DNA from 4 places in the Vibrio ziniensis genome. Region 3 is predicted to be linked to each of the others. Evidence: predicted binding sites of a transcription regulator. Region 3 holds the regulator's gene; each other region holds the start of a gene.
What was found. Region 3 encodes CRP, which controls carbon source genes, mostly activating them, when cyclic AMP is high. Its sites were predicted from a motif close to TGTGANNNNNNTCACA; they were not measured.

Region 1: a site for CRP is predicted at 3,452-3,467, ahead of udp (uridine phosphorylase). Genes of this name have one in related genera too.
Region 2: a site for CRP is predicted at 4,703-4,718, ahead of pyrG (CTP synthase). Genes of this name have one in related genera too.
Region 4: a site for CRP is predicted at 1,653-1,668, ahead of G5S32_RS16845 (glycogen/starch/alpha-glucan phosphorylase). Genes of this name have one in related genera too.

The regions. Positions count from the first base shown of each region.
Region 1 is NZ_CP049331.1:938,251-946,209, reverse strand. Features, by position in the region: gene metG (methionine--tRNA ligase) at 1-1,455, shown strand, start outside; gene G5S32_RS04300 (hypothetical protein) at 1,717-2,523, shown strand; gene udp (uridine phosphorylase) at 2,611-3,369, opposite strand; gene G5S32_RS04290 (CBS domain-containing protein) at 3,636-4,052, opposite strand; gene moaE (molybdopterin synthase catalytic subunit MoaE) at 4,224-4,679, opposite strand; gene moaD (molybdopterin synthase sulfur carrier subunit) at 4,681-4,926, opposite strand; gene moaC (cyclic pyranopterin monophosphate synthase MoaC) at 4,923-5,402, opposite strand; gene moaB (molybdenum cofactor biosynthesis protein B) at 5,415-5,921, opposite strand; gene moaA (GTP 3',8-cyclase MoaA) at 6,013-7,002, opposite strand; molybdenum cofactor riboswitch at 6,990-7,136, opposite strand; gene G5S32_RS04260 (YvcK family protein) at 7,390-7,959, shown strand, end outside.
Region 2 is NZ_CP049331.1:472,536-480,494, reverse strand. Features, by position in the region: gene G5S32_RS02260 (ExeA family protein) at 1-31, opposite strand, end outside; gene G5S32_RS02255 (multifunctional CCA addition/repair protein) at 174-1,388, shown strand; gene eno (phosphopyruvate hydratase) at 1,597-2,898, opposite strand; gene pyrG (CTP synthase) at 2,978-4,618, opposite strand; gene mazG (nucleoside triphosphate pyrophosphohydrolase) at 4,825-5,628, opposite strand; gene relA (GTP diphosphokinase) at 5,699-7,921, opposite strand.
Region 3 is NZ_CP049331.1:285,128-293,086, forward strand. Features, by position in the region: gene astD (succinylglutamate-semialdehyde dehydrogenase) at 1-1,262, shown strand, start outside; gene G5S32_RS01265 (DUF1338 domain-containing protein) at 1,398-2,192, shown strand; gene crp (cAMP-activated global transcriptional regulator CRP) at 2,398-3,030, opposite strand; gene G5S32_RS01275 (phosphoribulokinase) at 3,271-4,140, opposite strand; gene G5S32_RS01280 (YheU family protein) at 4,236-4,445, opposite strand; gene G5S32_RS01285 (hydrolase) at 4,552-5,532, opposite strand; gene G5S32_RS01290 (TIGR02444 family protein) at 5,653-6,123, opposite strand; gene G5S32_RS01295 (ABC transporter ATP-binding protein) at 6,120-7,959, opposite strand, start outside.
Region 4 is NZ_CP049332.1:399,806-407,764, reverse strand. Features, by position in the region: gene malT (HTH-type transcriptional regulator MalT) at 1-1,271, opposite strand, end outside; gene G5S32_RS16845 (glycogen/starch/alpha-glucan phosphorylase) at 1,803-4,256, shown strand; gene malQ (4-alpha-glucanotransferase) at 4,461-6,641, shown strand; gene glgB (1,4-alpha-glucan branching protein GlgB) at 6,808-7,959, shown strand, end outside.

The sequences.
Region 1 (7,959 bases), 650 kb from region 3:
GAAAGCATGCTAAAAGAGTGGACTCGTTCAGGCTCTCTTCAAGCTGAAACAGCAAATAAGATGCAAGAGTGGTTTGAGTCTGGTCTGCAACAATGGGATATCTCACGCGATGCACCTTACTTCGGTTTTGAAATCCCAGGCGAAAAAGACAAGTTCTTCTACGTTTGGCTAGACGCACCAATTGGCTACATGGGTTCATTCAAAAACCTATGTAACAAACGTGATGATCTCGATTTCGACGAGTACTGGAACAAAGACAGCAAAACGGAACTTTACCACTTCATCGGTAAAGATATTGTTTACTTCCACAGCCTATTCTGGCCTGCGATGCTAGACGGTTCTGGTTTCCGTAAGCCAAACAACGTATTCGTTCACGGCTACGTCACTGTAAACGGCGCGAAGATGTCTAAGTCTAAAGGTACTTTCATCAAAGCAAGTACTTACCTAGAGCATTTAGATCCAGAATGTCTACGTTACTACTACGCGGCGAAGCTAAACAGCCGTATCGATGACCTAGACCTTAACCTTGAAGACTTCACTCAACGTGTAAACGCTGATGTGGTTAACAAAATCGTTAACCTTGCTTCTCGCAATGCAGGCTTCATTGCTAAGCGTTTTGAAGGCAAGCTATCAGACAACTTTGCAGAGCCAGAGCTATACGACGAGTTCATAGAAGCGGCTGACCGTATTGCAGAGCAATTTGAAGCTCGCGAGTTTGGTCGCGCTATTCGTGAAATCACTGCACTAGCAGACAAAGCAAACCAATACGTCGATGAGAAAGCTCCTTGGGTTGTTGCGAAACAAGAAGGTCAAGATCAAGAGCTGCAAGATATCTGTTCTGTGGGTATCAACTTGTTCCGCGTTCTAATGACGTATCTGAAACCTGTTATGCCTGAGCTAGCAGCGCGTACTGAAGCATTCCTAAACCAAGAATTAACTTGGGAAGGTATCGCTACTCCGCTAACTAGCCATGAAATCACAGCGTTTAAAGCACTGTTCAACCGTATCGATCCTAAGAACATCGAAGCGATGATTGAAGCGTCGAAAGAAGATGCGGCCGCTGAAGTCGCAGCAAAAGAAAAAGCAGAAGCAGCGAAAGCAACAGAACTAAGTAAAGATCCAATCGCAGAAGAAATAGAATTTGATGACTTTGCGAAAGTTGACCTGCGTATTGCAAAAATCGTGTCATGCGAAGCGGTGCCAAAAGCAGACAAACTACTGAAATTCCAATTGGATATCGGTGGTGAAATGCGTCAAGTATTCTCTGGTATTAAAGCTGCTTACGAACCAGAAGAGTTAGTTGGTAAGCTTACGGTGGTGGTTGCAAACCTTAAGCCTCGTAAGATGAAATTCGGAATGTCTGAAGGCATGATCCTAGCTGCAGGCCCTGGTGGCAGTGAGCTATGGATTCTAGAGCCACACGAAGGTGCGCAGCCAGGTATGCGTGTAATGTAATTGCTCTAAGATTCCGCTTTAAATCAAAGCTTTTAAAAAGCCCTAGCGTCATACTCGCTGGGGCTTTTTTATGAACCAGCTCACACTTTTAGTTCAATTCGCACTAATGCAGTGCATTATTTTATTCAATAAAAATCTAACTAATTGATTTCATAAAACTTAATGCTTGGCATTAAAACTGCAATTCCTTCCATAAATAATAATATCCCTTCACTGGTCGAAGCATTGGCTTCCACTATCAAGGTACACAAGGAGTTGGTTATGTTTGTCATTGTCTCAATGCTGATCTCAATCGGCATACTTGGTTTGATGTTCTTCTATTCAAAGCAAAGAGAATCGACTTTGCAGCGTAAATACGAGCTTCTCATCGATCTACGTCAACTGTTATATCTAAGTCGACAACACCGTAACGCGACTCACCATGCACTGATGTTTGGTGAGAAGAGAGATGCAGAACTAAACCATTTACAAGATTTGCTGCATGAAAAATCGAACCACCTGATCTCAACCTCGCACTTCGATAACAAACCCATGTATCGAGTGCTACAGCTTAAACTAAAAGCGTTAATGAATAACTGGCAGGACAGAAGCGTTTCTCGCAACCAAATGATGCATGGCAAGGCCATCCGCCACTGCATGTTTTTGATGGATGAGGTCATGCTGGCTTGGTTAGTAGAATCAAACCGAGAAGATTTAAGCAATGAGTACCACATAAATTGGCAACAAGTGATCGATTCGATGGATACTTTGACACAATTACGAATTGCGATTGAAGATATGTATACTCAAGACGGTTCTTCACGTTTACGTCATTACTGTGATTTATTACGTCGTAAACTCAACCAACTCGCGTTGATTAGCCCGCTTTCAATTGCATCTCCAGCGTGCTCTAAAGCAATGCATCTGCTAAGTGAATTGCATGAAAATCCTACTTTCGATATATCTCAAGAGCAGTTGTATCAACTAACTTCAGATGTCTCGCTAAGCATTGCCCATGTTTACGACCAAATGTTGGCAGATGTAAGTGAAAGCCTCTACATCCCTTTGCCAAAACTTATCGTTGCTTGATGTACGAAAACGCCATACTGCAAAAGTATGGCGTTCTACAATTCAGAGCTTATCTAATAGGTGTTATAATTGTTAACACAACGAGAATCAAAGCATCTGGCGAGCAGCTTCTACTACAACTTTAATTGAACGAGCTTCTGTCTCTTTAAGCGTTGCGTGATCTGGAATTTCTTTTTGAGTGCGGTTGATGATAACACCAGCGACACAGCCCGCTTTCAAACCAGAACTTGCACACATGGTTAGTAGCGTTGCTGATTCCATTTCAAAGTTCAACACGCCCATTTCTTGCCACTCTTTCATTGAGCCTTGGAAACGCTTAACTACACGACCTGTGAACGTGTCATAACGCTCTTGACCTGGGTAGAAAGTATCACTTGAAGCCGTAATGCCCATGTGAACAGTAGCGCCACTCTCTTCAGCCGCTTTTTTCATCGCAATGGCAACATCAAAGTCTGGTACTGCAGGGAATTCCATTGGAGCAAAATGCAGACTTGCACCATCTAGGCGAACAGAACCAGTCGTCACGATCATATCACCAACATTGACATGTGGCTGAATAGCCCCCGTCGTGCCAACACGCAAGAAACTGCGTACACCTAATTGTGCTAACTCTTCTACAGCAATAGAAGTTGAAGGACCACCGATACCAGTAGAACAAACTACCACTGATTTTCCGTCTAGCTCTGCTCGATATAGCGTGTATTCACGGTGGCTTGCAAGAAATACAGGGTTATCCATTAGTTCTGCAATTTTTTGTACTCGTGCTGGATCACCTGGAATGATCGCTAAAGTTGCGCCATTAAGATCAGCTTCGGTAACACCAAGGTGGAATACTGCTTGAGACATAGGTTGCTCCTTCATGCGGCTTATTCAGCTCATAAATGTAATTAGGTACAGCACAACTTTAGCTTACTACAGAAAGTTATAGAGTGATAAAAATCACACCAATGAAAGCAATAATAATTTATGTTTCACATAAAAGTGATCAAAATCACACTAAATATCAATATAGGCTATTTTTCGATCACATTAAAATCGAAAAATAAAAAAAGGCACAGTTGGTATCTGTGCCTTGAGTGATTGACTTCAACTTGTAAAACTAGCAGTAATGTCTATACAGGATGTTTAAAGCAATTCGCCAAGTTTTTACCAATGGCTCGTAATACATCACGTCGGGTGATGATTCCCACTAGCTTACCGTTATCCACTACTGGATAAACTTTGGGTTTTCCTACCTTCATCAAATCAGCAAGTTCTATGACCGACATTTCTGGCGATACAGAAAGTACCTCTTGATGCATACAGTCACTCACTATATGAGTGTCTTGGCAGAAATAACTTACTTTGACGAGCTTATCGAGCAAATCTTGTTCAGAAAGAAAGCCTATCACACGCTCTTTGTCATCTATTACAGGTCCACCCAAGTGATCTGAACGCATCACTTTATCTAATGCAGCAGACAAAGACATATCAGGAGTAAAGGTCACCGCTTTTACGGTCATATAATCTTTTACTTTTAGTGAATCCATTTCAGTCTCCTTAGATTCCTTTTTACGTAAAGGGGGCTAATACTCTAAGTGTTGACTAATTTCTTGATTTTACTAAATGGAAATCACCAATTATTTTGATAGTTTTTAACTATTACAGTAAATAACATCGATTGATCGTAACTTTGAAACAACTTCAATAGCCCGAAAGCACTACTTAGCCCAACGAAGCGCAGCTTTTGCATCCGATTCACGGGAGTCAATCCAGCGAGTACCATCGTCAGTTCGTTCTTTCTTCCAGAATGGTGCTTTGGTCTTTAAATAATCCATTACAAATTCGCAAGCTTCAAATGAAGCGGAGCGATGAACGCTACTCACACCAACAAATACCACTTGGTCACCAATATCGAGATCACCAATTCGGTGAATCAAGCGCAGTTGAAGTAACGGCCAGCGTGATTTCGCCTCTTCGCAAATCTCACTGAGCGATTTTTCCGTCATGCCTGGGTAATGTTCTAAATGCAACCCAGTGACATGATCACCTAAGTTCATGTCACGCACTTTGCCAATGAAAGTCACCACGGCTCCAGCATCTGTACCTGAAGAAAGAGCCCCATACTCCTGTGCAACAGAAAAGTCTTCTAGCTGAACTGAAACATAAGCGCTCATATTAACCTCCTGTCACTGGTGGGAAGAATGCGACTTCATCACCATCGGTCAGTTGAAAGTCCATCGGTACTATGGACTGATTAACCGCAGCAAGCAATTTCCCAGCCTCCAGAGCCAAAGCCCATTTGTCAGACTGAGAGGCAAGTTGAGCACGTAGATCTTCTACTGATTCAAACTCATGCTCTAACGACAGACCATCACAGTCTACCAGCTCTCTTGTTTGGGCAAAAAACAACACTTTAATCATACATCTACCTTAAAATGACCCGATTTACCGCCCGTCTTTTCTAACAAACGAATTTGCCCAATCACCATGTCTTTCTGCACAGCTTTACACATATCGTAGATAGTCAGCGCAGCAACAGAGGCCGCCGTTAATGCTTCCATTTCAACGCCAGTTTTACCAGCAAGTTTACATACAGACTCAATACGAACTTTGTTTTCCGACTCTATCGCTTCAAGCTGTACTTCCACTTTAGATAGTAACAGCGGGTGACAAAGTGGAATTAAATCCCATGTTTTCTTTGCGGCTTGAATACCAGCAATACGCGCTGTAGCAAACACATCACCTTTGTGATGCTGACCAGAAACAATCAGTTGTAGCGTTTCTGGTGCCATATGAACAAAAGCTTCTGCCCGCGCTTCTCTTACTGTTTCCGCTTTAGCAGAAACATCAACCATGTTTGCTTCACCAGAAGCATTGATATGAGTGAATTGAGTCATCGTTGTTCACTCTTACAGATGCGGCATAAAGTTACATGGGCGATGGCTAGCATCTAATTGTTGTTTAATGATTTTTGTCCAACCGGTACGACATGCACCAGTCGAGCCTGGCATAGCAAAAATAACGGTATGATTTGCAAACCCAGCTACCGCTCGAGATTGAATGGTAGAAGTACCAATTTCTTCATAAGAAACGATACGGAACAATTCACCGAAACCTTCAACTTCTTTATCAAACAGGGGCTTTAGTGCTTCAGGAGTACTGTCACGAGAAGTGAAACCTGTGCCACCAGTAATTAATACTGCTTGAACTTTTTCATCAGCAATCCACTGCGACACTACCGCACGGATTTTGTACATATCATCAATTACGATTTGCTTGTCAGCTAGGTGGTGGCCAGCTTCTTGGAGTTGCTCGGCAAGGTAACGACCTGAAGTATCATTTTCTTCGGTACGTGTATCTGAAACGGTTAGAACTGCGATATTCGCTGGCTGAAATTTGCTTTCTGCGTGACCCATTTGCTCACCCTAATGTAATGTTCTAGTGTAATAATTTAATTCGTCACGAACGCCTTATGCTTTCGCGATAGATTTTTACTTGTTAATAGATTTATCCGCCAATAGACGCTAAATGCGGCGTCATCCCGGTATTTCCTTCCTGAAGAAAATGGCTGACAGATTTGTTCTGCAACTGCATTTGAATACGTGAGATTAACTCAGCTTCCTGAGCGTCCTCCTGCATCAAATCTCTTAGTTCAATACCTTGCTCACCAAAAAGACAGAGATGAAGCTTGCCAAGCGCGGACACTCTTAAACGGTTACAGCTGTCACAGAAATTCTTTTCGTACGGCATGATAAGACCGATTTCACCCTGATAATCTGGATGAACAAAAACCTGTGCTGGGCCATCATTGTTCTCTCTCACCTTTAGAATCCAACCATTAGCAATCAGTTGGTTTCGAATCGTGACTCCAGAAATATGATGTTTGGTAAACAAGTCATCCATTTCCCCCGTTTGCATCAGTTCAATAAAACGCAATTGGATTGGACGATGCTTTATCCAGTTGAGAAACAACGGAAGTTCGTGGTGGTTACGATCTTTCATCAAAACCACATTCACTTTAACTTGCTTGTAGCCCACCTCGAATGCGCGGTCAATTCCAGACATCACTTGATGAAATCGGTTTTCACCAGTGATTTGATGGAACATCCTTGGGTCTAAGCTATCAACGCTGACATTGATGTGAGTCAGTCCCGCTTCCTTCCATTCCGCAACACCTCTTTCCATTCGATAGCCATTGGTTGTCGTAGCAATTTTTTGAATGTTCGAGTTGTCAGCGATGACACGGATAATATCGGTAAAATCTTTGCGTAACGTCGGCTCACCACCAGTGATACGGATCTTAGATGTACCGCAATCGGCAAATGCGTTCACTACGCGATGAATTTCTGGAAGAGTTAGAAAAGACGAATTTTTGCTCCCCGAAGGTTTATAACCATCAGGCAGGCAGTACGTACATTTGAAGTTACATACATCGGTAACTGATAGGCGCAAATAATAAAATTTACGCCGGAATTTATCTTCGAATTGTTGCGCCAAGGAACACCTTTCCAAATACGGGAGGCACAAGCATTTCCACTTATGCCCTTGTGACAACATGCCACTGGCTTTTTCATCATATCACTAATAATAAACAGAGACTTAGATGAAGAAGCTCGGAGTTATGGCAGCCGGTTAGTAAGTTGGAGACTTTTCTAATCAGCGACTACTGGCTGTAAAATACTGAAAAACGCTTCATCTTTCTAGTAAATCAGTTACAAAAAAAAACCAATATCCTAATTTACCTCTAAATAAGTATAAGTCGTTTTATATATCCTATACATTCTAGTATACCCAAGCGAATTGACGTTGTGATAGGACTTCTACGCACTCAACAAACTCTACTTGCGAACTTGGGTATATCAAATATTAGAAGAACAAAAAATTATGAATTTATATCAAGACAAAAAAGTGGTTGCGATAGGCGGCGGTCACGGGCTAGGACGTATTTTGGCAGCGTTGAAACATTTCGGATCTAACGCTACAGGCATTGTTACAACAACTGACAACGGTGGTTCAACGGGACGTATCCGTAACTGCCAAGGTGGTATTGCTTGGGGCGATACTCGCAACTGTATCAACCAGCTCATTACCGATCCTTCAATTAGCTCAATGATGTTTGAATACCGCTTCAAAGGTAGCGGTGAACTGGATGGTCATAACCTAGGTAACCTAATGTTGACGGCACTAGATAACTTATCGGTTCGCCCTCTGGATGCCATCAACCTTATCCGAGCCATGCTCAAAGTCGATGTAAACATCATCCCTATGTCTGAACATCCTTCAGATCTCACAGCACTGGCAACAAGTGGTAAATGGGTTACAGGTGAAACCAGCGTAGATGAAATGAAAGACGATTTGTTGCGTCTTGACCTTGAGCCGAAGGTGACAGCAACACTCGAAGGTGTCGAGGCAATTGCTCAGGCCGATGCTATTATTCTAGGTCCGGGAAGCTTC
Region 2 (7,959 bases), 190 kb from region 3:
ACTCAGCAAAACCGAAAAATTGTTGATACATGCTCCTGCCTCTATCAAAGTAAATATACTCACTCGTTGATGAAGCTCTGAATCCTGCATCTTGAGGTGACTTGAGTATACAGGCAAAGTATCATTGCTGTTGATGATTATCCAATGACATTCATGATTTTTGAGGCTGTTTAGTGCAAGTTTACTTAGTTGGCGGCGCTGTTCGCGACAAGCTACTCAACATTCCGGTATACGATAAGGACTGGGTTGTAGTCGGAAGTAACCCCGATGAAATGCTAAGCCAAGGCTTTACTGCCGTTGGCAAAGACTTCCCTGTATTCTTGCACCCAAAAACCAAACAAGAATATGCTCTCGCTCGAACTGAGCGTAAGTCAGGTTCAGGCTACACTGGCTTTGAATGCCACTTTGCTCCTGATGTCACTTTGGAAGAAGATCTTATCAGACGCGATCTTACGATTAATGCAATGGCACAAACTGAAGACGGCACGCTGATCGATCCCTATGGTGGACAACGTGATCTGAACGATCGAATTCTGCGCCACGTTTCTGACGCGTTTGTTGAAGATCCATTACGCGTGCTTCGCTTAGCACGCTTTGCAGCCAAGCTGACACATCTTGGCTTTACTGTCGCAGAAGAAACCATGTCTCTAATGGCACAAATCGCGAATAGTGGCGAGCTTGAACATTTAACCGCAGAGCGCGTATGGCAGGAGTGGCACAAGTCACTGGCAACGCAAAACCCTGAAGTATTCCTCTCCGTTCTTCGTGATTGTGGTGCTTTAAAAGTGGTTCTGCCAGAACTGGATTGCCTGTTTGGCGTCCCTCAACCAGAGAAGTGGCATCCTGAGATTGATACCGGTGTTCATACTCTAATGGTCGCTAAGCAAGCGGCGAAACTTTCATCTTCATTGCCCGTTCGATTTGCAGCACAAGTTCATGATCTCGGCAAAGGCGTAACTCCTCAATCTGAGTGGCCAAGTCATAAGATGCACTGCCATACAGGCGTGAAAATCATCAAAAAACTATGCGAACGAGTGCGAGTTCCTAATGAATTTAAAGAGCTTGCTCTTTTTGTTTGTGAACAGCACTCAAACGTCCACAGAGCGGCAGAACTTAAAGCCAGCACTAAACTTAAGATACTCAATACAATGGATGTATGGCGTAAACCAGAGCGTTTAGAAGAGATTTTACTTTGCTGCCAAGCAGACCATGCTGGTCGATTAGGTTGTGAAGATAACCCCTACCCGCAAAAAGCGATATTTGAAGATGCTTACAAAGCTGCACTCAGCGTTGAAGTGAAAGATATTATTGCAGACGGTTTTCAGGGCAAAACTATTCGGGATGAGTTAGATAAAAGGCGGATTGAGGCAATTGCTTCTATCAACTAACCTCTACTTCTTTGCTCCTCCACTTTTCAAGGGGAGGTTGGTTGGAATTGCTTAACCTATTAGCTCCGAGCACAGCCCTCCTCTAACTCCCTCTTAAAAAGGGAGAAAACCAAAGAATCCCACCTTACCTTTCTTCAGACAAAAAAATACCTCGCCTAAGCGAGGTATTAATAAAAAGCTTTAAAGCTAAACTTTATTCAGTTAAGAATTAAGCTTGACCTTTAACTTCTTTAAGACCGTTGAAAGGAGCGCGACCAGCTAGAGCTTCTTCGATACGGATAAGTTGGTTGTACTTAGCAACGCGGTCAGAACGGCTCATTGAACCAGTTTTGATTTGACCTGCAGCTGTACCTACCGCTAGATCAGCGATAGTTGCATCTTCAGTTTCGCCAGAACGGTGAGAGATTACTGCTGTGTAACCTGCGTCTTTAGCCATCTTGATTGCAGCTAGAGTCTCTGTTAGAGAACCGATTTGGTTGAACTTGATAAGGATAGAGTTAGCAATGCCTTTCTCGATACCTTGAGCAAGAATCTTAGTGTTAGTTACGAATAGATCGTCACCAACTAGTTGGATCTTGTCGCCTAGAAGTTTAGTTTGGTGTGCGAAACCATCCCAATCAGACTCGTCTAGACCGTCTTCGATAGAAACGATAGGGAATTTCTCAACTAGACCAGCTAGGTAGTGGTTGAACTCTTCAGAAGAGAAAGTTTTACCTTCGCCTTTCATGTTGTAGATGCCAGCGTCTTTGTCGTAGAACTCAGATGCTGCACAGTCCATAGCTAGAGTGATGTCTTTACCTAGAACGTAGCCAGCAGCTGCAACTGCTTCTGCGATAACTTCTAGCGCTTCAGCGTTAGATTTTAGGTTAGGAGCGAAACCACCTTCGTCACCAACTGCAGTGTTGTAACCTTTAGACTTAAGAACTTTAGCTAGGTTGTGGAATACTTCCGCACCCATACGTACAGCTTCTTTAAGAGTTGGAGCACCAACTGGTTGAATCATGAATTCTTGGATATCAACGTTGTTGTCTGCGTGCTCACCACCGTTGATGATGTTCATCATTGGTAGAGGCATAGAGAATACACCTGCAGTGCCGTTTAGCTCAGCGATGTGCTCGTATAGAGGCATGCCTTTAGCTGCAGCAGCAGCTTTAGCGTTCGCTAGAGATACAGCTAGGATTGCGTTAGCACCGAAGTTAGATTTGTTTTCAGTACCGTCTAGGTCGATCATGATTTGGTCAACAGTAGCTTGGTCTTTAGCATCTTTACCAACTAGAGCGTCAGCGATTGGACCATTTACAGCTGCAAGTGCTTTAAGAACACCTTTACCTAGGAAACGTGATTTGTCGCCATCGCGTAGCTCAAGAGCTTCACGAGAACCAGTAGATGCGCCAGATGGAGCTGCAGCCATACCAACGAAACCGCCTTCTAGGTGTACTTCAGCTTCTACAGTTGGGTTACCACGTGAGTCGATGATTTCACGACCTAGAACTTTAACGATCTTAGACATTAATGTTTCCTCTCGTTGAATTTAAATGTCAAAACTATAAAGGACAGCAGCACAACTATCGCTACTGCCCGTATCCTTGTTACTTCTCAGATTCACCGCGTTGGAACTCACCCGCTGCTTTTACGAAACCAGCAAATAATGGGTGACCATCACGAGGGGTTGATGTGAATTCTGGGTGGAACTGCGCTGCTACAAACCATGGGTGAGCAGGGTTCTCAATCACTTCAACCAATTTCTTGTCAGCAGATAAGCCTGAAACTTTTAGGCCAGCTTTTTCGATCTGCGGACGAAGATTATTGTTTACTTCATAACGGTGACGGTGACGTTCATGGATCGTCGCACTACCGTATAGTTGGTAAGCTTTAGTACCTTTTTCTAGGTGACATAGCTGAGAACCTAGACGCATTGTACCGCCAAGGTCAGAAGTCTCAGTACGCTCTTCAACTTTACCTTCACTATCTACCCATTCAGTAATCAAACCTACCACAGGGTACTTAGTGTTTTTGTTAAATTCTGTTGAATGTGCACCTTCCATACCAGCAACGTTACGAGCGTACTCGATAAGCGCTACTTGCATACCTAGACAGATACCTAGGTATGGAACTTTGTTTTCACGGGCGTATTGAGCAGCCATAATCTTGCCTTCAATACCACGGTCACCAAAGCCACCAGGAACTAAGATTGCGTCAAGACCATGTAGAACTTCGAAACCACGAGTTTCTACGTCTTGAGAATCTACATATTTAATCGTCACATTCAAACGATTTTTTAGGCCAGCATGTTTTAATGCTTCGTTGACTGATTTGTAAGCGTCTGGTAGTTCAATGTACTTACCAACCATACCAATGGTGACTTCACCCGTTGGATTCGCTTCTTCGTAAATTACTTGTTCCCATTCAGATAGATCAGCTTCAGGCGCATTGATACCGAAACGAGAACAAACCAAATCATCCAAGCCTTGAGATTTGATCAATTGAGGGATCTTGTAGATTGAATCTACGTCCTTCATTGAAATTACTGCTTTCTCAGAAACGTTACAGAAAAGTGCAATCTTCTTACGCTCGTTTGCTGGGATCATACGGTCGCTACGACAAACTAGGATGTCTGGCTGGATACCGATAGATAGCAGTTCTTTTACAGAGTGTTGAGTTGGCTTAGTTTTCACTTCACCTGCTGCTGCAAGGTAAGGAACGAGAGTCAAGTGCATGAACATTGCGTGCTCACGACCTACTTCGATTGCCAACTGACGAATCGCTTCCATAAATGGTAGAGATTCGATATCACCAACTGTGCCACCAACCTCAACGATAGCCACATCGTGACCTTCGGAGCCCGCGATTACGCGGTCTTTGATAGCATTAGTGATGTGCGGGATAACCTGAATAGTTGCACCAAGGTAGTCACCGCGACGCTCTTTACGTAAAACGTCAGCATAAACACGACCAGCCGTAAAGTTATTGCGTTTGGTCATCTTAGTACGAATAAAACGCTCGTAGTGACCAAGGTCTAGGTCAGTTTCTGCGCCGTCTTCTGTAACAAACACTTCACCATGTTGAGTTGGGCTCATAGTGCCTGGGTCAACGTTGATGTAAGGGTCAAGCTTCATCATGGTCACTTTAAGACCACGAGCTTCTAAAATAGCGGCAAGAGATGCTGCTGCAATACCTTTACCTAGAGAGGATACGACCCCGCCAGTAACAAAAATATAATTTGTCGTCATGTTTAACCTGAAATTGGTTGAATGAGGGAAATGGAATTCTTCTGGACGGGACGAAACTATACCAGAACCCACTTACCGCCACAACGTGAAATCTATCACACTCAGTTTTTAATTTTTTGCTTCAAATCAAATAGCCTTGTTGCAGAATGCGATCTAAGCAATTTAATTGGGGTAATTTTGCCCCAAAAGCCCGTATTAAGAACTTATTACTCTAGACCTTTTTCCCGTCTTTTGACGCGGTCCCACATGCTATCTAATTGTTGCAACGTAAAGTCAGTTAACTCTTTGTTCTGCTCTCTTACTTGAGATTCAACACCTTGGAACCGCCTTACAAACTTACTGTTGGCTTTAGTAAGAGCAACTTCTGGGTCTTTTTTCAGATGTCGAACTAGATTCACCGCCGCAAACAGTAAATCACCCAGTTCTTCTTCGACTTTCTGCTCATCCACTTCAACACTGATAGCTTCAGCAACTACTTCTTCGATTTCTTCATGCACTTTGTCAACAACAGGCCCTAAAGTCGCCCAATCGAAGCCATATTTAGCACACTTCTTCTGAATCTTATTCGCTCGCGATAAGGCTGGCAGCGATTGTGGTATAGAGTCTAGGATACTTTGCTCGCTTTTGCCTACTTGGGCTTTTTCAAGCAATTTTTCCTTTTCCCAATTCGCGTTTATTTCCGCTTCATCAGCAAATTTCGCATCTGAAAAAACATGGGGATGGCGGCGAGTTAGCTTTTCATTGACCGTGTCCACCACGTCACGAAAATCGAACAATCCTTTTTCCTGCGCCATCTGACTGTAGAAAATCACCTGAAATAGCAGATCTCCCAGTTCTTCTTTTAAGTTAGTCCAATCTTGGTTATGAATCGCGTCCACCACTTCGTAGGTTTCTTCAATAGTGTATGGAACAACACTTTCAAAGGTCTGCTTCTTATCCCAAGGACACCCTGTTTCCGGATCACGCAACTTAGCCATGATATCGACAAGTTGTTCAATTGGATGTGTCATGTTGATTTCCTTATAAAAGAAAAAGGTAAGTAGCTAACCACTTACCTTTAATTTCAATCTGTTATCTATTTTATCCGAGACGTTTAACCAGCATGACGTCTTTCACTTGCTCTAAACGTTTAGAGACACGAGCTAAAACTTCGATGTTACTGACCTCAAGTTCGAAGTCCATGGTCACGATTTGGCGTTTGTAATCGCTACGGCTCTTCATGGTGATCACTTTCACCTTTTCGTTGGCAAGCAGACTAGTGATATCTTTTAGCAGACCCACACGCTCCATCGCTTCAACGCGCAGAGTTAGGATATACGAACCGACAAAACCAGAGCCCCAAACGGTATCAATAATACGTTCAGGTGCGTGGTGGCTCAGCTCTTCTAATTGTTCACAGTCACTTCTGTGCACTGAAATACCACGGCCTTGCGTGATGTAACCTTTGATTTCATCACCAGGGATTGGTTGGCAGCAGCGAGCAAGGTGAGTCATCAGGTTATCCACACCTTCAACCACTACCGCATCTTTATGCGGGCGGTGAGGCACTGACGATTTCGACTCATCTCCCTTGAGCTTTTCAAGCACAAGTTTGTCTTCTTCTTCAGCTGTCGGTTTATTCACCAACGCATTGATATGGTTAACGATCTGGTTGATACGTAAATCGCCACTCCCCACACCAACATAAAGTTCATCAGCACTGTTAACGTTAAAGCGTTTCAGAGCGTACTGCTCTGCATCTTTTAGTGTCGCGCCAATTTTCGACAATTCAGTTTCTAGAATTTCACGTCCAGCTTCGAGGTTTTTATCTCGGCTTTGCTTACGGAACCAAGCGTTGATCTTGGCGCGAGCACGACCAGAGTGAACAAAGCCTGTTGCAGGGTTTAACCAGTCACGAGATGGGTTTGGCTCTTTCGCTGTGATAATTTCAACTTGGTCACCCATATGAAGTTTATGAGTGAATGGAACGATTCGTCCGCCCACTTTCGCACCAATACAGCGATGCCCCACTTCAGAGTGAATGTGGTAAGCAAAATCCAGTGGTGTTGCACCCATTGGCAAGTCGACAACATCACCACGCGGTGTAAAGGCATACACACGGTCATCAAACACTTGGCTGCGCAGTTCATCCAACATCTCACCAGAGTCAGACATCTCTTCTTGCCAATCAATCAGTTTACGTAACCAAGTAATTTTCTCGTCGTAACCACTGCGTCCACTGCTTGCACCTTCTTTATATTTCCAGTGTGCAGCAACCCCTAGCTCCGATTCTTCATGCATCTGTTTGGTTCGGATCTGAATCTCAATGGTTTTACCTTCAGGCCCTAGAATGACAGTATGAATCGACTGATAACCGTTTGGTTTTGGGTTCGCCACATAGTCATCGAACTCGCTTGGTAAATGCTTAAACTGAGTATGCACAATACCTAGAGCGGCATAACAGTCTTGCAGTTTGTCTGCAATGATACGTACAGCCCGCACGTCAAACAGCTCATCAAATGCCAGATTCTTCTTCTGCATTTTGCGCCAGATACTGTAAATGTGCTTAGGGCGTCCGCTGACTTCTGCGTTGATGTGTGCCGCTTTCATTTCTGAGCTCAAATTATCAACAAAGTCACGGATGTACTGTTCACGGACAATACGACGCTCCGAAAGCTGTTTCGCAATTTGCTTATAAGTATCTGGTTGTTGATAGCGGAATGCGTAGTCTTCAATTTCCCACTTGAGCTGACCGATACCTAAGCGGTTTGCCAGTGGAGCATAGATATTGGCACACTCTTTTGCTGCCGAGCGACGTACATCATCCGGCTGATCTTTTACTTCACGAAGGTTACAGATTCGCTCTGCAAGTTTGATGACCACGCAACGGAAGTCATCAACCATCGCCAGCAGCATGCGACGTACGTTATCGACTTGTGCTGACGCTTCGCTGCCTTGCATAGTGATATTGAGTTGACCGATCGCCGCCATCTCTTCGACACCAGAGATCAATTTGATGATCTCTTTACCGTAGTGTTCTTCAACTTCCTCGCGATCCACTAAGCCACTGGTCGCAATAGGAAATAGCAACGCTGATACTAACGTTGGGCGATCCATCGATAGAGTGATCAAAATTTCGATCATTTCGCGACCACGCCATAACAACAATGGACCTCTTGCATTGCCCACCAAGAAATTCTCACATTGGTGATATACCTCTGTAAGTTTTGCTGCTGTTTTTGGATCTTGACGTAAACTAGAAATCCACTTTTCTAGCTCAAACTGTTCGTCTGGGTTTAAGTGTGCGCTACGTACCGCGACCATCTTTTTATCCTAATTCTTATAATTTGCGAGTCATTAAA
Region 3 (7,959 bases):
TTGCTTTTGCCGAAAAGATTAAAGAGAACAGTGAGCAAATTGCAGAAGTTATCGCAAAAGAGACGGGTAAACCGATTTGGGAAACTCGCACTGAAGCTGCAGCGATGGCGGGCAAAATTGCTATCTCTATCCGTGCGTACCATGACCGCACTGGTGAAACCGTGCGTGAAGCGGCGGGTAACCAAATTGTATTGCGTCACCGTCCTCTAGGCGTTATGGCGGTATTTGGTCCTTACAACTTCCCTGGTCATTTGCCAAATGGTCATATTGTTCCTGCGCTACTAGCGGGTAACACAGTGGTATTTAAGCCTTCTGAGCAAACTCCATGGACTGCTGAAGTAACGATGAAACTTTGGCAAGCGGCTGGTCTGCCAGCAGGTGTTATTAACCTTGTACAAGGTGGTAAAGAAACCGGTATCGCTCTAGCTCAATCAAAAGGTATTGATGGTCTACTGTTTACTGGGAGTGCCAATACGGGTCATATCCTACATCGCCAATTTGCGGGTCAACCAGACAAGATGCTCGCTCTCGAAATGGGCGGCAATAACCCAATGGTGATTTCTGAACAGTTTGGTGACCTAAGCGCGACGGTTTATACAATCATACAATCTGCATTTATCAGTGCCGGTCAACGTTGTACTTGTGCACGTCGTCTATACATCCCTGTGGGGGCGAAAGGTGATGAGTTGGTTGCTCGCTTAGTAGAAGCAACGAAGAAGCTTCGTATGGATCAACCATTTGCTGAGCCAGCACCGTTCATGGGTCCACAAATCTCTAAAGCGGCGGCAGACTTTATTTTGAATGCACAAGCTCACCTTCAATCTCTGGGCGGTAAGAGCCTTGTTGAAGCGCAAAGTAAAGGTGCTGCTTTTGTATCACCGGGCATCATTGATGTTACGCCAATCGCCCAACTACCTGACGAAGAATACTTCGGCCCATTACTGCAATTGGTGCGTTACGAAACACTAGAGCAAGCAGTAGAACTGGCGAACGATACTCGTTTTGGTCTGTCTGCTGGTCTTGTGACTACCGACGATGCCGAGTGGGAATACTTCGTAGACCACATTCGTGCAGGTATCGTTAACCGCAACCGTCAGCTAACAGGTGCGAGTGGCGATGCTCCATTTGGTGGCCCTGGGGCTTCAGGTAACCTACGTCCAAGCGCATTCTACGCAGCGGATTATTGTGCATACCCAATGGCGTCAATGGAAGGTTCTGCAACCGAGCTTCCTGCGACACTAAGCCCAGGTGTAGAGCTATAACAAAATTATTCAGGCTTCACGAAAGGTGAAGCCTGTTTACTAATAACGTCAGAATAAATAATCACTTAATAGTACTTGGCTTAAATAAGCTTTTTCCAATCCAATACGTCGTGTTCATGCAGCCAAGGAGGCACTATGACGCCAGAAGTTCTGTTTCAATCACTGTGGAATGACTACATTACTCGCCTTTGTCCTTCAGCCGATAAAGTTCATAGCTTGCTAGAAGAAGATGAAGCGCTAATCAATGACCATATTGCACTACGAACCTTCAATGTTGCGCCTCTTGGTCTAGAAACGTTAGCAAAGCCTTTCTTAGCTCTCGGCTATAAAGCGGTTGGTGACTATGTTTTTGAAAGCAAAAAGCTGGTCGCTAAACACTATGAGCATCCAGATCCGCTTCAGCCAAAAGTATTTATCAGTGAGCTGAAAGTAGAAGAGTGTTCACCACAGTTACAAGAGATTGTTGCCAAATTGGTTGCGAAGGTAGATGTAACAAAGCTCGAAGGCGATGCATTCCTTTACGGTGGTCGCTTATGGGATATTAGCTTTGCTGATTATCAAGTGCTAGCGCAAGAGAGTGAATACGCCTCTTGGTTAGCGGCTCATGGCTATGGTGCGAATCACTTCACGGTTAACGTTAATCAGCTCAAGGCATTTACTGAAGTGAAACAGGTGAATGATCATCTGCGCAATGCTGGCTTCACCATCAATGAGTCTGGCGGTGAAGTCAAAGGAACTCCTGAGGTTCTACTTGAGCAGTCTTCAACCATGGCAGATAAGGTATCCGTAACCTTCAGTGACAGCACTGAAACGGTTCCTGGTGGTTTCTACGAGTTTGCTAAGCGTTATCCAATGGCGAATGGAGAGCTTTATACAGGCTTTGTTGCGGCATCTGCAGATAAGATTTTTGAAAGTACCGATAGTAAATAGAACTGGATAATTTTCCTCCATTTCGAAAGGAGAAGAGTAATACCATTCTAGATAAAAATGATCAGATTGAGCATCGACGCCCATTCACTGATCAAGAAATTTTCCAGAATGGTATAGAGACCTGTGACTGAGAGACAGTAGAAAAAGGCAGAATAAAAAAGCCACCGCAAGGGTGGCTTTTGAATTTTTGTAATAGCGTTAACTATTAGCGAGTTCCGTAGACAACGATAGTCTTACCGTGAGCTGAAATTAGGTTCTGCTCTTCAAGCATCTTCAGAATTCGACCAACTGTCTCACGTGAACAGCCAACGATTTGGCCGATCTCTTGACGAGTAATCTTGATCTGCATACCGTCTGGGTGAGTCATTGCATCAGGTTGTTTCGCTAGGTTAAGTAGCGTCTGAGCAATACGGCCTGTTACGTCTAGGAACGCAAGGTCACCAACTTTCTGGCTTGTTACTTGTAGACGGCGAGCCATCTGACCTGAAAGACGCATCAAAATATCTGGGTTTACTTGGATAAGCTGACGGAATTTCTTAAATGAAATTTCCGCAACTTCACATGGAGACTTAGCACGAACCCATGCTGTACGCTCTTGACCTTCTTCAAACAAGCCAAGTTCACCGATGAAATCACCTTGGTTTAGGTAAGAAAGGATCATTTCCTTTCCTTCTTCATCTTTAATCAGTACCGCAACAGAACCTTTAACAATGTAGTACAAAGTTTCTGCTTTCTCGCCCGCATGAATTAGCGTGCTTTTTGAAGGGTACTTATGAATGTGACAATGTGAAAGAAACCACTCTAATGTTGGGTCGGTTTGAGGTTTACCTAGAACCATAATATCTCACTTCCTCTGCAGGGTACGCTTGCTGCTATCCATATTTAGCAAAGCTTAAAATAGGATTACTAGAATAAGAGGACTTTATGGTCGCTGCAAGCTATCTTATGTTTCGGTTAAGAATAGTATCCTTTTTCGGCAACTTTTTCTTGATTTTAATCGTGTCACTGCCGCGATTTTGTACGCAAAAATGTGCACATGGTCACGGTATCGAAACTAAACTCTAAAACAGTGTTTCGATTAGCCAATTTTCCCTGTCTCAATGAGTTGTTGTAGGATTGGTCTTACTATTAATTCCATAGCAAAACTCATTTTTCCACCTGGCACAACAATGGTATTGTGACGAGACATAAATGATCCATCTATCATTGCCAGTAAATATGGGAAATCGACATTTTTAATGCCTCGTAGGCGAATGACTACAAAACTTTCGTCCAGACTAGGGATACCTTTGGCATTAAGTGGGTTAGAGGTATCAACAGTGGGGACTCGCTGGAAGTTGATGTGGGTGCGTGAAAACTGCGGCGTAATGTAGTTCAAATAGTCGTCCATTGAACGAACGATGGAATCCATGACCGCTTCGCGAGAATGACCTCTGTCGCGTGTATCTCGAACGTATTTCTGAATCCACTCAAGGTTGACAATGGGCACCATGCCTATCAAGAAATCGACGTGCTGAGCTACATTGACTTCGCCGTCTACCACGCCACCGTGTAGACCTTCATAGAACAGTACATCGGTATTGGTTGGCAGGTCTTGCCAAGGCGTAAACGTACCGGGCATTTGATTATAGGGAACCGCTTCATCGAAGGTATGCAAGTAGCGTCGAATTTGACCTGTTCCGGCTTTACCGTATTGGCGGAAAAATTCGCTTAAAGTAGCAAAATCGTTCGCTTCTGGGCCGAAATAACTAATATGGCGACCCTGTTCACGGGCTTTACGAATTTCAATGTCCATTTCAGGGCGAGTGAAGCGGTGAAAGCTATCACCTTCAACCCAAGCGGGTTTGACACTCATCATATTGAACATTTTGCGGAATGCTTCTGACGTTGTAGTAGTGCCTGCACCTGATGAACCAGTTACGGCAATAATTGGGTGTTTTGCTGACATGACTAACCTTGTCCATAAATCCTAAGATAAGGCGCTGAAACATTGTCATCGCCCAAGCTGCAGCCACTATACCATGGAATTTCAGTTGTCACTGATTATCGATTAGTAACTTTGATATCAACACTTTCGTGTAACTCTGAATAAACGATAACCGCTTCACCACTCCTTAATAGGGCTTTTATTTGGTCTACTTTGTGCTTCAAAGAGATCTCAACTTCGCCGTAATCAGTCCCTTCTCTGAGCACAAACTCGCTGATGAGATTGTCTAACGTTTCGGGTGCAATTTCTTGCCAAGGTACGATCATAATTTACTCGTAAATCTAAATTGTATTGTTGCTGACTATAAAGAGTACGTTAGCTTATTACTTATTTACAGGTCTGCTATAACGCTTTATTGATCATGATGAAGGGTCATACTTCAATATCTTTTAAGCTTGCATAGTAAGCAGGTAATGCTTTTTCTAACCAAAATTCTGGTTTTAAAATACTTCCGGACACGAAACCGACGTGCCCACCTTGCTCAAATAAACGATAGTCGATGTTGTCAGGCAGGATAAATTTGGGAATCACAGCATCGTTCATAAATGGGTCATCTTTGGCATGAATGATCTGAGTCGGGACTTTGATTTGCTGTAGCTTATTGATGCCAGAGCACTTCTCATAATAGTCTTGTGAGTCCTTAAATCCATGCAGTGGTGCAGTAATTAAATCGTCGAAGTCGCTCAGGTGAGTGACACGTTTAATGCTTTGATAGGAAAGCCCTAATTCACCTTTGAGCAGATGGTGCTTTTTCATTGCGCTGTTTTTTAGTGAAGAGACCAGATAGCGGCGATAAACTTTGGAAAATCCGTGCTCAATGCGCTGAGCGCAAGCGGCTAAATCCAAAGGCGCAGAGACTACTGTCGCAGCAGTAACTATAGGGTCTTGGTTATAATCAGCCAAATAGTTGACTAACATATTACCGCCTAATGAAATACCTGTTGCGATAATGGTGCGATTTGGGAAATGTTCTCTCAGATATTCCAGAACAAAGCGAGCATCTTCTACTTCACCTGAATGGTATGCACGAGCCAGATTATTAGGCTTACCGCTACAGCCGCGAAAGTGCATCATGACCGATAACCAGCCATCTTGGGCGAACGCCTGCATTAATCCATTAGCATAAGGACTGTAAAAACATCCTTCCAGGCCATGAAATAAAATGAAGATAGGCTTTTTAGATGCACTTTCGTTATGCGCGTCTTCGCTCCATGCAAGATCGAGAAAATCACCGTCTGGCGTATCTAATGTTTGCCAAATAGGTTCGAATAACGCTTTCTTACGAATAAAGCGTGGAACTAATGTTTGTAGATGCGGGTTCTTCAAGCCTGTAGCGGCAACAAATTGGGTCATTGTCCAACCATCAAATGGATATAGTTATCTTTGCTTATCTAATTCTGCAGCGTGGGCTACTGCAACTTCAAGTGGTCTTGTTTATATTGAGTATATACGCAATTAAACAAGCGGGAATGTTCAGCGCTTTGGAGCGGGTTTGGCGAACTGCTGGGCAAGGTTTTCTGCGCCAAGTTGTCGACAGTAACGCTGTGTCAGAGGGGCATCTTCATTATTAATCAAGGTAAGACTATTAATGCAATCCACTAAATCTGACTGCTGCTGTTTTTCTAACTGGAGTTCAAACTGCAGTGCTTCACGATACAAGGTATCAGGCAGTGTTTTTTTTAGTTTGCGGCGCAATTCTCTGTAGCTATGCAGCAGTGTTTCTGAGCGACTGATACATTCGCTCACTGTTTGCCAATCTTGCTCAAAAAAGGCAACTTGCTGCTCATCAAGCCATTTGAGCAGCAGAAGCAAATTTACATTGCCGTTGAAATGGTTTTGCAGGTGTAAGCACGCCTCTTTAACTTCTCGAACGCTGTAGTACTGCAAACTGAATTGCCATAGTCGCTCCAACGTAAGTGAAATTCTGACGTGCTCTTGGCTCATTGACTGTTGAACTCCTGTTCCATTTCTTCCAGCGTCTCTTGCTCGCTCATCCAGTCCATCTCGATCTCTTCGAGTTCGCTCTTGGCTTGGGCTTGGATTGCGAGAACTTGGTTAAGTTTAGCTTTGTTTTCTGCATCATACAGTGAGGACTCCGATAATTGTTGTTCAGAGTCTGCGATAATTTCGTTCAACTTATCCATTTTCGCTTCGAGTTGTGTCAGCTTTTTGCGAATTGGTGCAGTAAGCTTACGCAGTTCCGCTTCACGGCGTTTTTGATCTTTCTTCGCAGCAGCACTGTTAGCGTTGTCTTTGGGCGCAACTTGAGCTTGTTGCTCTTTGCGTTCTGCTTTTTGTTGCTCCTGAAGCCATTTGTAGTAATCGGTTAAATCACCGTCAAACGGTGCGACTTGGCGATCATGGACCAGATACAAATCATCGGTTGTTGCACGCAATAGGTATCGGTCATGGCTGACGATAACCATGGCACCTTCAAAACTTTGTAGCGCAAGAGTTAGCGCTTGGCGCATGTCCAAATCAAGGTGGTTGGTTGGTTCATCGAGTAAGAGCAGGTTTGGTTTTTGCCACACAATCAGAGCCAACACTAGGCGAGCTTTTTCACCGCCGGAGAATGGACCGATTTTTTCCAGTGCTTTATCGCCATTAAAGCCAAAACTACCCAGATAATTACGCAGTTCTAATTCGTTTTTCTCTGGTGCGATTTGCATCATATGCTGCAAAGGTGTCTCTTCAGGATGAAGCGTTTCAAGTTGGTGCTGAGCGAAGTAGCCGATCTTCACACCTTGCGAATAAGTCAGATCGCCACCTTGCGGTGACAACTCATTGGATAGCAGTTTAATTAAGGTTGATTTACCAGCACCGTTACGACCAAGCAGACCGATACGGCTACCCGGAACCAAATTAAGGCGAATCTTCTCTAGGATAAGGTTATCGCCGTATCCTGCGCTTACATCATCCATCATCAGAATTGGGTTCGGAAGCGCTGAAGGCTCGCGAAATTCAAAGCTGAATGGGTTATCAAACTGAGCCGGCAGCACCTTCTCCATTCTTTCCAGAGCTTTAATACGACTTTGAGCCTGACGAGCTTTAGAGGCTTTGTAGCGGAAGCGGTCGATGTAGCTCTGCATGTGGCTCATCTGCTTTTGCTGCTTCTGATACATGGCTTGTTGCTGCAACATTTTCTGCGCTCGTTGGTTTTCAAACGATGAGTAGTTACCTGTGTACTCGTTGAGCTTTTGGTTTTCGATGTGAATGATGCGATTGATGATCGGATCGAGGAAATCACGGTCGTGAGAAATCAGAATCAGGGTTCCCGGATAGCTTTGTAACCAGCGCTCTAACCACATAACGGCATCTAAATCTAAGTGGTTGGTTGGTTCGTCGAGAAGAAGTAAATCTGAACGGCAGATCAGAGCTTGAGCAAGGTTGAGGCGCATGCGCCAACCACCAGAAAATTGAGTGAGGTTCCATGACATTTGCTCTTGGCTAAAACCGAGACCATCAAGTAGTTCAGATGCACGAGCGCGGATGCTGTAACCGCCAATTGTTTCGATTTTTCCGTGTAGCTCGGCAACAAGAGTGCCGTTATCGGCATGCTCTGCATCAGTGAGTTGACGCTCTAAATCGCGATATTCTCGGTCACCATCGATGACGTATTCCAAAGCACTTCGCTCTAACGCCAGTGTTTCTTGTGCCACCCAAGCCAGCTCCCATTGAGCTGGCTTGCTGAATGAGCCTGCATCAATAGACAGCTCGTCTTTTAAAAGAGCAAAAAGGGTTGATTTGCCGCAACCGTTTTTGCCCACTAAACCCACTTTG
Region 4 (7,959 bases), on a different replicon from region 3:
CTGTGCTGGCTTTGTGCAAGCCATGCTTGCAGCATGCATAGCTTTGGTTCGCTATAAAGCTGAGTAGGCGATAGTAGATTTATTGAAGACTCCAACATCTCTAGTTCGCCTTGGTTAAACATTTTCCAACCGTGTTCACTTAAAATGGTTGCCAGCAAATCTGTAGCTAGGGCAATTTTTGCATGACGAAGAGCTTGATGAGGGTTAGATATTTCTAACCAAGCATGCGCTGCTTCTTTGTGAAGATCGTGCTCTTGTTGGGGAATTCGTGCCAGACGTTGGTGGGCGAGAAACTCACCAAATAAGTTATGGAAACGATACCAGTTGTGTTCTCCTTCAAGAGGGTAAATGAACAAACCAAAACGGTTAAGTGATTCAATCATGCTTAATGCATCGTCACGTTTGGTCAGTGCAGTGACCAATGAATCGTTAAAGTGCTCCAACACAGAACATTGCATCAGGAACTGACGAGTCTCGTTATCGAGGAGGTCAAACACCTCTTCAACTAAGTAATCCCAAAGGTGTGCATGGTTGAACTGGGAAACCGATTCCGCACTTTGCTCCAGTGTTCGCTTCTGATACTGCGCTTGTAACGCAATCAGTTGTAGAGCTGAAGGCCAGCCTTCGACGTAATCGCGTAAGCTATTTGCTGTGGTGTCGTCTACACCATCGGTGACCCGCTGATTAAAGAAACGAGTAGTTTCTTCAGTATCGAAAGCCAACAGTTCGTTACCTATCTCAATCATCAAATCACGCACGCGCAAGTTCGCCGTTCCGAGTGGTGGTGCTGCGCGGCTAGTGACAACCAATGTCATGTTATCTGGCATGTGTTTTATGAAAAAACGCATCGCCTCATGAATTTCTTCATCAGACAGCAAATGGTAGTCATCGAGAACTACATAACACTCTTGATGGTGGTGCGCCATTTCTGTGAACACTTCACTAAACAATGAGTGAATTGAAGAGAACTGACGTTTTTCCGCCAGCTTTTGTGCATTTGGACAGCTTTGATCGGTCGCTTTATTGATCGCCTGCAGAAAATAGTTCAAGAAACGGAAAGGATCGTTGTCACTGTCGTCAATGCTGTACCACCCGACATTAGGTTTGTCGGCAAGCCATTGTGCGGCCATGGTTGTTTTCCCGTAACCCGCAGGTGATCGGAAAAGCACTAATTTATAGCATGTGGCGTTATGCAAAATGTCCAATACTCTTGGACGAATAATGGCGTTGTGTAAACGTCCTGGACGCGTCAGCTTAGAAGGTATCCACATTCTTGATTTCCCTTCGATCAAATAATAGGAGGTATAAACGGAGATCTCTGTCACTTTTATGGCGATGATGTTACTTGAAGTTTTTCACTACGTTTATTGATCCCTTTCTCGAATTTCGCACGATTCACATTCTGGAGCTGACTACGCCCTAAATTTGTGATCAATATCAATAAAAATGATTCTTGCTTAGCTTGGTAGAAGGGCGGGGTATACGAGATTTAATGAAAAATGCGTAAATAAGGTCATTTTAGTGTGATGAAGTATACATTATGAGCAAAAGGATCACTGCTTGAATCTCCTACCTGTTTAAACCCCGTCTAAGGTTATTGAGGTAGCCATTGTGATCTCAATCACTGAGAGTTTCGAGTATTCGACTCTCAATGAGAGATTGATCACTACGACTTAAGTGCTGCACCCTCTACGCCCTGACTTCTCCTCCTAACTTCATGACAACTTGGGAGGATGTTTACATTTTATTGTCGGGGCAGGATATGGCACAGATGGATTAGAACTGATAAGTGAGATTTCTCGATGAAACCTACGCAACAGAAAACGTTTGATAAAGCTGCGTTCCAAGCGAACGTAAAGCGTAACCTTACCGCGACATACGCGACCACGGTTGAACATGCTTCTAGCCGCTCTTGGTATTTGGCTATGGGTCATGCTCTAGCAGAATTGACAACGTTCGACATGCTTGAAACTGAGCAAGACGAGCGTATCGTAAATGCAAAAAGTTTGAACTACCTGTCTCTAGAGTTCCTAATTGGCCGTTTGACAGGGAATAACCTCATCAGCATGGGGCTTTATGAACAGATTTCTGAAGCGATGGCGGAGTTAGGTCAGAACTTATCGGATCTCCTTGAAGAAGAACGTGACCCTTCATTGGGTAACGGTGGTTTAGGCCGTCTTGCAGCGTGTTTCATGGATTCATGTGCCGCTCAAGAATACCCAACTGTGGGTTACGGTCTTCATTATGAATACGGTTTGTTCAAACAGTCATTTGAGCAAGGACATCAGAAAGAAGCACCAGATGCTTGGTGTGGTATCGAAGGTTACCCTTGGGAAATTGCACGCCCTGAACTGAAACAAGAAATTGGCTTCTACGGTCACGTTGAAGTGGCTTATGAAAATGGCAAAGAAGTTCGCAAATGGGTTCCAGGTATGATGGTACAAGCAATGCCTTGGGATCTACCAATCGTTGGTTATCAAAGTGATACGGTTTACCCGTTACGTCTTTGGGAATGCCGCGCTATCGCGCCTTTCTCATTAGAAAGCTTTAACAACGGTAACTACTTTGAAGCTCAGCACGCACTGATTGATGCGGGCAACATTACGAAAGTGCTTTACCCGAACGATAACCACGAGAAAGGTAAAACACTGCGTTTGATGCAACAGTACTTCCATAGTGCTGCGTCTGTGCGCGATATTCTGCGCCGTCACGAAGGTGCAGGTTTTGCGCTGGAAGATCTACCGAAGAAAGAGACCATTCAGCTTAACGATACTCACCCAACCATCGCCATTCCTGAATTGATGCGTATTTTGGTGGATGAACGTGGCCTATCTTGGGAAGCGGCTTGGAGCATCTGTGCTAAGACATTTGCTTATACCAACCATACTTTGTTGCCAGAAGCGCTGGAAACATGGAGCGAGTCGTTGATTCAACGTCTATTGCCTCGTCACATGGAAATCATTTACGAAATCAACCACCGCTTTATGCAAGAAGTTCGTGCGAAATGGCCGGGTGATGTAGCTAAACAACAAAAGCTTTCCATCATCGAAGAAGGCTTCCACCGCATGGTGCGCATGGCAAACCTTTGTGTGGTAGGTTCTTACGCCGTGAACGGTGTAGCAGCTTTACACTCAGAGCTTGTTAAGCGTGACCTATTCCCTGAGTTCAATGAACTGTATCCAGGCCGTCTACAAAACGTGACCAACGGTATTACTCCACGTCGTTGGCTGAAATTCTGTAACCCAGCATTGTCAGCACTGATCTCCGAAAAAATCGGTGATGATTGGCCAGCCGATCTCGATAAACTCGAAGCGATTTCTCAATACGCTGATGATGCGAAGTTCCAAAAGCAATTCATGGCAGTGAAGAAAGAGAACAAAGCGCGTTTAGCGAACTGGGTAAAAGAGAACATGGGTATCGATCTCGATACAAATGCGATCTTCGACGTACAGATCAAACGTCTGCACGAGTACAAACGTCAGCACCTCAACATGCTGCACATTCTTTCTCTTTACCACTGCATCATCAACGATCCGTCGTTCGATATGCACCCTCGCGTGGTGTTCTTTGCTGCGAAAGCGGCGCCGGGCTACCACCTAGCGAAAGAGATCATCTTTGCGTTGAACAAGATTGCAGAGAAAGTGAACAATGATCCACGTATCGGCAACAAACTGAAAGTGGTGTTCATTCCTGACTACCGTGTGAGTATGGCTGAGATCATCATTCCTGCAGCTGACGTATCTGAGCAAATCTCTACCGCAGGTAAAGAAGCATCAGGTACAGGTAACATGAAGATGGCTCTTAACGGTGCACTGACAATCGGTACTATGGATGGTGCGAACGTTGAAATTCGCGAAGAAGTTGGCGATGACAATATCTATATCTTCGGATTAGAAGTGGATGGCGTCGAGTCGCTAAAAGCAAGTGGTTACAACCCTTACAACTACTACAATGCGGACCCGTTACTCAAAGCCTCAATGGAACTGCTAATGTCTGATGAATTCACCCCTGGTGAACCTGCAAGACTTCGAGCAACTTATGACAGCTTGCTTAACGGCGGTGACCCATATCTTGTACTGGCTGACTTTGCATCCTATGTGAAGGCGCATGAAGACATGGACAAGCAATACCGAGATCAGGCGGGATGGGCGAAGAAGGCAATATTGAACACCGCGCTGGTGGGCAAATTCAGCTCCGACCGTAGTATTCGCGATTACGTGAATAACATTTGGAAGCTCGAAGCCGTTAAACGCTAATGACAAACCCCAAACAGCCAAGGTGAAAGCCTTGGCTGAATGGCGTCAGCACCGAGCAAATTAAAGTTAATCGTGAACCGCTAGCCAAGTCTGAATATTCACGGTTAATCATCAAATGTTCAGAATGAATAAAGCTAAATCGACAAACACTAAAAATTACACCCTACACATTTGAAGGATTATGCAGTCCCTTCGGAGAGAGCGATGAAAGAACAAAATGCATTAAAACAAGTCGCTGAAATGGCAAAAATTGCCGACAGCTATGTGAGCGCTTGGGGCGATGAAGCGAAAGTTGAGGATGAGACCATTCGCCGTCTTTTGGCTTCTTTAGGTTATGACATCACCAATGATGAAACCTTATTAAAATCGGCTGAGAAAAAACACAAAGCTGATGTGTTGGAACCCGTATTAGTGATTCGCCAAGGTGAGCCACTAGAGGTCTCCCTAAATCTAGGTTCAAGTGCACGTGAAAGTGAATTTGATTGGCGTTTAGAAACCGAACAAGGCGATATTTTTGAAGGCTACCTGCAGTCTCAGATTATTCGAGATGAGCGTGCACAAGGTGGTCCGCTAGTGTTTTCTCTACCTAGCGATTTAGCGCTGGGTTATCACAAGTTATTTGTTTCTCGTAAGCGTCGTAAGGCACCGTATGAGATGACTGTTATTGTAACTCCAAAAGCCTGTTACAAGCAGCCAGCGATGGAAAAAGGCAAAAAATTTTGGGGACCTAGTATCCAGCTTTACACACTGCGCACTCAGCACAACTGGGGTATCGGTGATTTTGGTGACTTGAAACAGTTAGTTGCTGATATTGCCTCTCGTGGTGGTGATTTTGTCGGTTTGAACCCAATTCATTCTTTGTTCCCTGCTAACCCTGAAGCTGCGAGCCCGTATAGCCCGTCTTCGCGTCGTTGGTTGAACATTCTTTACATTGATGTGAGTTCAGTACCTGAATTTGCCTTGAGTGGTGAAGCTCAACAACAAGTCGGCAGTGCCGAGTTCCAGCAGCGCCTGCAAAAAGCGCGTGAATCACATTGGGTCAATTACACCGAAGTCGCGCAAATGAAAATGAGCGTACTGCCGTTGTTGTTCAGCGAATTTAAAGCTCGTCATCTCGACAAAAATACCGACCGAGCTCGTGCATTTTTGGACTTTGTGGAAGAAGGTGGAGACAGCTTGTTGCATCAAGCGACTTTTGATGCGCTACACGCACAGCTTCATGCCGAAGACAGCAATATTTGGGGCTGGCCAGTATTCCCAGAGAAATATCGCCGTTTTGAAAACTCGGCAGTACAAAGCTTCATTGATGAGAACCAAGATGCCGTTCACCTGTATATGTACTTGCAGTGGGTCGCTGACACACAAATTAACGAAGCTCAGGCTTTGGCTGAAGAGAAAGGTATGGCAGTTGGCTTATACCGTGACTTAGCGGTTGGTGTGGCAGATTCAGGTTCTGAGACTTGGGCTGACGAAGGCAATCTGATTCTGGATGCAAGCATTGGCGCTCCACCAGATGTCCTTGGCCCTTTAGGCCAGAACTGGGGTCTTCCACCGCTGAATCCTCAAGTACTGCAAGCGACTGGCTATGATGCATACATTAAACTGCTACGCGCGAACATGAAGCATTGCGGTTCTCTACGTATTGACCACGTACTTGGTTTACTGCGTCTGTGGTGGATTCCAAAAGGTGAAAACGCGACGAAAGGTGCGTACATCTACTACCCAGTGAAAGACATGCTAGCGATTCTTGCACTGGAATCTCACCGTCATCAATGTAGTGTTATTGGTGAAGATTTAGGTACTGTGCCTGATGAAATCGTTGGTCTACTGCGTGATGCGGGCGTTCACTCATATAAGGTGTTCTTCTTTGAAACTTCTAAAGAAGATGGCGGCTTTATTTCGCCTGCGCACTATGCACCTCAGTCCATGGCAGCTCTGTGTACGCACGATATGCCGACACTACGTGGTTTCTGGCACTGTGCTGACCTGAAAATGGGTAGTGAAATTGGTTTGTATCCAGATAAAGAACAGTTGGCAGGTTTGTTTGATGACCGCTTGAAATGCAAACAAGGCATTTTGGACTCCGTGGCTTGGCACGGTTACTTGCCTGATGGTATTGGTCGTGATGCGAATATGGTTCCAATGGACTCATATCTCAGCGAAGCTTTGCAACTACATGTAGCAGCAGGTGCATCTTCTCTACTGAGTATTCAGCTTGAAGATTGGCTGGAAATGGATAATCCGGTAAACATTCCGGGTACAGTAGACGAATATCCAAACTGGCGTCGTAAGCTGTCTATGAACTTGGATGAAATTTTTGCTCGTGAAGATGTTAATCGAATTTCATCTCGATTAACGGAAATTCGCGCCAAAGCAAGTCTATAATAGAGTAAATACTCAGGAGGAAATTTAGTGATTTCTTATATTTACGCTAAGAAATTTAAGTTAGGTCACTCTCTAGCCGTCCTGAGTTCTGTAAGATGAATTTACGCTAGTATGCCCGCCAATGTAGCGGGCATTTTTATTTCTCTGTTGCGCTAGGGGAAGAGTATTGAAAAAAACAAAGAAGCCTTCGAAACTACAAGTCGCCTATAACCAGCTTTCTCACGCTGGTTTTGCTGATCCATTCGCATTTTTAGGTCCGTTTAATTCTTCTAAGCAAGAGGCACTACGAGTTTGGATGCCGGGTGCAGATAGTGTGGAATTACTGGTGGATGGGGAGCCGAGAGTGACTCTTGAAAGAGAGGAAGACTCAGGCTTTATTCTGAAATCAGACCAAGATCTCCGCTTTACTCACTATCAACTTGCCGTTAATTGGGCAGGCACCGAACAAATCGTTGATGACCCATACCAATACCACGGAATTTATGCTGAGTATGATGATCTGCACACTCCCAAAGAGATGTATCGTCATATGGGTTCTCAGTTCATTACCTTAGAGCGCGATGGCAAACAAATCTCCGGAATTCGTTTTCTTGTCTACGCTCCGCATGCTTCGGCTTGCAGTTTGGTGGGTTCGTTTAACCAATGGGATGGCCGTCGCCATCCAATGCAACGTTTGGATTATGGGATTTGGGGACTTTTTATTCCCGGGCTGGAAGAGGGCGTTCAATATAAGTTTGAATTGAAAGGACCTCACGGTGAAGGTTTACCTCACAAAGCGGATCCATGGGGATTCTATGCTGAGCAACATCCTTCTTTCGCCTCTGTCACTTATGATCACAACCGTTATCAGTGGCAAGATGGTGAGTGGCAAAATCGCCCTGTAACTCAAAAGCGTAAAGAAGCGCTGTCGTTTTATGAGTTACACGCAGGCTCTTGGAAGCGTAGTGAAAATGGTCGTTTTCTTAACTATCGTGAATTAGCCGATCAGCTTGTTCCATATCTGGTGGATATGGGCTATACCCACGTTGAGCTTATGCCTGTTTCTGAACATCCATTCTATGGTTCTTGGGGTTATCAACCTGTGGGTTTGTTTGCACCAACCAGTCGTTACGGCTCGCCAGATGATTTCAAATATTTTGTCGACATGTGTCACCAAGCTGGACTTGGTGTGGTGCTTGATTGGGTTCCGGCACATTTCCCATCCGACGACCACGGTTTAGCTAATTTTGATGGTACACCGTTGTTCCATGATCCAGACTCACGTCGCGGTTGGCATCAGGACTGGAACTCCTACATCTATGATGTAGGGCGTGAGCAT